DNA from 2 places in the Kitasatospora sp. NPDC034023 genome. Region 1 is predicted to be linked to the other one. Evidence: riboswitches for the same ligand, from Rfam matches in the RefSeq annotation. Region 1 holds a riboswitch; the other holds the start of a gene.
The links. A riboswitch is a leader RNA that binds a small molecule or an ion and turns the genes downstream of it on or off. The one in region 1 is predicted to bind thiamine pyrophosphate.
Positions count from the first base shown of each region.

Region 2: it holds a riboswitch for thiamine pyrophosphate, as region 1 does, so the genes downstream of both, thiO (glycine oxidase ThiO) here and ACZ52R_RS01795 (purine-cytosine permease family protein) in region 1, are expected to answer to the same signal.

Region 1 covers NZ_JBVIRY010000001.1:402,475-404,857, reverse strand. The annotation lists gene ACZ52R_RS01795 (purine-cytosine permease family protein) at 35-1,471, opposite strand; TPP riboswitch at 1,464-1,610, opposite strand; gene ACZ52R_RS01790 (S1C family serine protease) at 1,821-2,383, shown strand, end outside.
Region 2 covers NZ_JBVIRY010000002.1:48,460-50,842, reverse strand. The annotation lists gene thiO (glycine oxidase ThiO) at 54-1,232, opposite strand; TPP riboswitch at 1,236-1,348, opposite strand; gene ACZ52R_RS03080 (NAD(P)/FAD-dependent oxidoreductase) at 1,490-2,383, shown strand, end outside.

The DNA.
Region 1 (2,383 bases):
CTGGGTTCGGGTACCCGGCGCCCGGCGCCCGGCGTCAGCGCGCGGCGCGGCGGGAGAGCGGGGTGAGCGCCCAGGTGGCCAGGGCCGGCACCAGGAAGGCGAACAGCGAGGCCGACGTCCACTCCTGCGGGGTGAAGTGCAGGGCCTCCTGGGCGGCGGTCCAGAAGTTCGTCCACCAGTCGGCGACCTTGGTCGGCGCGATGAACTGGTAGACGGCGAAGCCCAGCACCCACGGCAGCAGCATCGTCCAGCGGGCGGGCGCGTCCTCGGAGAGGTTCCAGCCGCGGCGCCCGGCGCCGAGGAAGAAGTCCACCGCCAGCACCGCCAGCAGCGGCACGAACACCGAGCCGATCAGGCCGAGGAAGCTGTAGTAGGTGTCGGTGAACTGGTCGATCTGCAGCGCCAGCACGGTGGTCAGCACGCCGATCACGCCGCTCAGCACCCGGCGGTCCACCCGCGGCAGCAGGTTCTGCACCGACATCGCGGTCGAGTACACGTTGGCGAACGACTGGTCCGTCTCGCGCAGCACCAGCACCAGCAGGAACAGCCAGCCGGCCCAGACGCCGAGGAAGGAGTCGAAGAGCTTGTTCGGGTCGCCACCGGACTGCAGCAGCGCCATCAGGCCGAGCACGTAGCACCAGACCTGGGCGATCGTGTAGCCGGAGAAGCTGCCCCAGAACGCCGAGCGCGGGGTGCGCGAGTGCCGGGTGTAGTCGGCGGCCAGCGGGACGAAGGAGATCGACACCGCGATCATCGCGTCGGTCGCGCCCAGGAAGCCGTGCCAGTTGCCGGCGCCCGGGTCCGGCACGCCCTGGCGGCCCAGCTGGACCGTGAAGTACACCATCGCGACGGCGACCGCCCCGGCCACGAAGCGGCGCAGCACCGCGATCGAGCCCAGCGGCCAGATGGTCAGCGCGGTCGTCAGGGCGCCCGCGAGCAGCACGAACAGCCAGCGGTAGCCGGTGGTGTGGGCGACGGTCTGGGCGCCCGCCGAGATCGTCAGCAGCTCGAACACGCCCCAGCCGACGCACTGCACGATGTTCAGCACCGTCGGCAGGTACGACAGCCGGGTGCCGAACAGCCCGCGCAGGTTCGCCATCGCGGGGGCGCCGGTCCGGGCGCCGATCAGCGCGGCCACGCCGAGCATCGCGGTGCCGACCGCCGTACCGACCACGATCGCGGTCACCGCGGCGGCCAGCGACAGCTCGCTGCCGGGGGCGCCGAGCACGGTGGCGGCGGTCGAGAAGCCGATCAGGCTGACGCCCAGGTTCATCCAGAGCGCGAAGTGGTCCCGGAAGCGCAGCGTGCGCGGCGGCTCGGTGTCCAGGACCAGCGGCGCCTCGACGCGCTCGGAACGGTCCCGCACGGCGGTCGCCGTGGTGGCCGCAGCGGTGGTCGCCGCAGCGGTGGACTCGGGGAAATCCTTGGACGCGGCAGCGTCCGAAGAAGAGGATGACGAAGCAGACGGCATGGCCGATACTCCCTACGCCGGCATTACCCGGACAGGTTCCGGCGGTCAGCGCCCCCTCGACCGTCCACCTCGCTCGCGTGGCGTACGGTCGACATGCGCACTCTCAGCCTGGTCGGTCCAAGCTCCCGCGTGTCAGTTTGGAGCGACAGGCTAACCGGCACAGGGGTGAACACCCAAGGCCAGGGCGTGCGCGGTCCGCATCGCGGGACGCCCGGCGGGGAGGGGGGAGCCCTCGGCCGTCGGCACCGGCTAAGGATTCTTATGAGTTCTTCAGAGGGGTCCTTACGGCAATCGAATCGACAGTGCGAAAAACTATGGTCCTTGGTTCTGCCAGCTATGGAGGTCGTCCGTGAGCACCGAGCGCGAGGTTGGGCCCACCGGGCCGCAGGGGGAGCAGCCCGCCGGCCAGGGGGCGGCTGAGTCCGCTTCCGAAGGCCCCGCTCAGGGCGGGCACCAGTCGACCATGGCCTTCCGCCGGGTCCCCGAGCCGGAGGCGGCCACCGGCGAGGCCGTCCCCGCCGAGGCCGCCCCGGCGGACGCGGCGCCGGCGGACGGCGGGCACAAGCCGACCATGGCGTTCCGTCGGGTGCCCGAACCCGAGGCGGCCACCGGCGAGGCCGGCACGGCCGAGACCGTCCCGGCCGAGGGCGGGCACAAGCCCACCGTCGCCTTCACCAAGGTCCCCGCGCCGGAGGCACCGGCGGCCGCGCCCGAGGCAGCCGCCCCGCCGGTGGCGCCCGCCGCGCCGGTCGCCGAGGAGCACGCCGTCGACCCGGCCACCGGGTACATCGACGCGCCGCCGCCGGTCCTGCCGCCCGCCGCGCCCGTGGCCCCGGCGGCAGCGCCCGTGGCCCCGGCGCTGCCGCCGGCCGCCAACCCGTACGCCACCCCGACCCACGGCGTCCCCGCCGC
Region 2 (2,383 bases), on a different contig from region 1:
GGTTTCGTTCGGTGCGGTCTCGTTCGGGCCGGTTTCGTTCGGTGCGATCTCGGTCATGCCAGGGCCTTCGTGGTGGGGCGAGCGGGGGCGGGGGAGAACCGGGTGGGGGTGAACGGCTGCGCCAGTTCGGGGAGTTCGCCGGTGGCCAGGTACTCGGAGAGCAGGTCGGCGGTCACCGGGGTGAGCAGCACGCCGTTGCGGTAGTGGCCGGTGGCGGCGACCAGCCCGGGCAGTGACGTCGGGCCGAGCAGCGGCGCGTTGTCGGGCGAGCCCGGGCGCAGACCGGCCGAGGTCTCCGCGAGCGGGAGTTCGGTGAGACCCGGGACCAACTCGTGCGCGTCGCGCAGGAGTTCGTACACCCCGCCGGCGGTGACCGTGGTGTCGTAGCCCTGCTCCTCGGTGGTCGCGCCGATCACCAGCTCGCCGTTCTCCCGCGGCACCAGGTAGATGTGCCGGCCGCGCACCACGGCGCGGACGTTGCGGGAGAGGAACGGCCGGTAGGCGTCGGGGACCCGTAGGCGCAGCACCTGCCCCTTCACCGGGCGGATCGCGGGCAGCACGCCCTCGGGCAGACCGGCCAGCCGGTGGCTGTGCGGGCCGGCGGCGAGCACGACCTGGTCGGCGGTCACGGTCTCGTGCGTGCTCAGGCGGGCGCCGACCGCGCGGCCGCCCTCGACCAGCAGCTCAACCGCCTCGGCGGCCCGGACGACGACGCCCGCGCGCTCCCCGGCCGACAGCAGCGCGGTGAGCATCCGCCGGCCGTCCACCTGGTGGTCGTCCGCGACGTGCAGGCCGCCGCGCACCCCGGGGGCGAGCATCGGCTCCAGCCTGCGGGCCTCCCGGCCGGTCAGCCAGGTCGAGTCCAGGCCCAGCCGCCGGTGGAAGGCGTGCAGTTCGCGCAGTTCCTCGCGGTCGTCGGAGTCCAGCGCGACGGCGATCGTGCCGCACTGGCGGTAGCCGGTGTCCTGGCCGCCGCTCGCCTCCGTGAGTTCGGCGACGAAGTCCGCGTACCGCTCGTTGGAGGCCATGCCGAGGCGCAGCAGCGGCTCCTCGCCGTACTGGAGCTCGGTGACCGGGGCGAGCATCCCGGCCGCGACCTTGCCCGCCCCGCCGCCGGGGGTGGGGTCGACCACGACGGTCCGCAGCCCTCGCTGCGCCGCCCGCCAGGCGACGGCGAGGCCGATGATGCCCCCGCCGATCACCAGGACGTCGGGTGGGGCGCCTGATGGCATGCGTGTCAAAGCTGCTCTTCTCCCTTCGCCGGTATGACCCGGATCAGGTTCGGACGGTCGCAGGCCGTGCCAGCCCGCCTCTCAGCCCGGTTCGCCGGGCTCCCGTGATGGTGTCCCCACCATAACGCCGGGGCCCGGCCCGGCCGAAGGGCCGGACGAAGGGTGGACAGGGGGAGGCGGAAGGGGGCCGCTCGGCGCGAGGCCGCGCCTGAACGAAGGGTGGACGGCCCGGAAGCGGTGGCGTCGCGCTGAGTACAGTGACGGGCGTGGCAGAGCTGAGCGGGACGGATCAGGTGGTCGTCGTCGGGGCCGGGCTGGCCGGGGCGCAGTGCGCCCTGAAGCTGCGGCAGGGCGGTTGGCGGGGGCGGATCACGCTGGTCGGCGAGGAGCCGCACGCGCCGTACGACCGGCCACCGCTCTCCAAGGACGTGCTGCTCGGCAAGAGCGACAGCACCACCCTGGACATCGACTACGCGAACCTCGGCATCGAGGTCCGCACCGGCCGCCGGGCCACCGGCCTCACCCCCGGCGTGCTGCACACCGACGACGGCGACCTCCCGTACGGCTCGCTGGTGATCGCCACCGGCGCCGTCCCGCGCGCCCTGCCCGGCGCCGAGCGGGCCCACCTGCTGCACACCCTGGACGACGCGCTGGCGCTGCGCGCGCTGCTGCGCCCCGGCCTGCGGCTGGTGCTGGTCGGCGCGGGCTGGATCGGCGCCGAGGTGTCCACCGCCGCCCGCGAGGCGGGCTGCGAGGTGACCGTGGTCGAGGCGGGCCCGGCGCCGCTGCCCGGCGCGCTGCCGACCGCGATCGGCTCGGCGATGGCCGCCTGGTACGCCGAGGCCGGCGTCGACCTGCGCTGCGGGGTCGGCGTGGCCGCCGTCGAGCCCGGCGCGGTGCTGCTGGCGGACGGCTCGCACCTGCCCGCCGACGAGGTGGTGGTCGGCATCGGCGCCCGGCCCGCGACCGAGTGGCTGACCGGCTCCGGCGTCGAACTGGACGGGACCGGCGCCGTCGTGGTGGACGCGCGGCTGCGCACCAGCCTGCCCGGTGTCTTCGCGGCCGGGGACTGCGTCAGCTACCCCTCGGCCCGGGCCGGCGGCCGGCTGGCCGTCCAGCACTGGGACCACGCGCTGCAGTCCGGCGAGGCG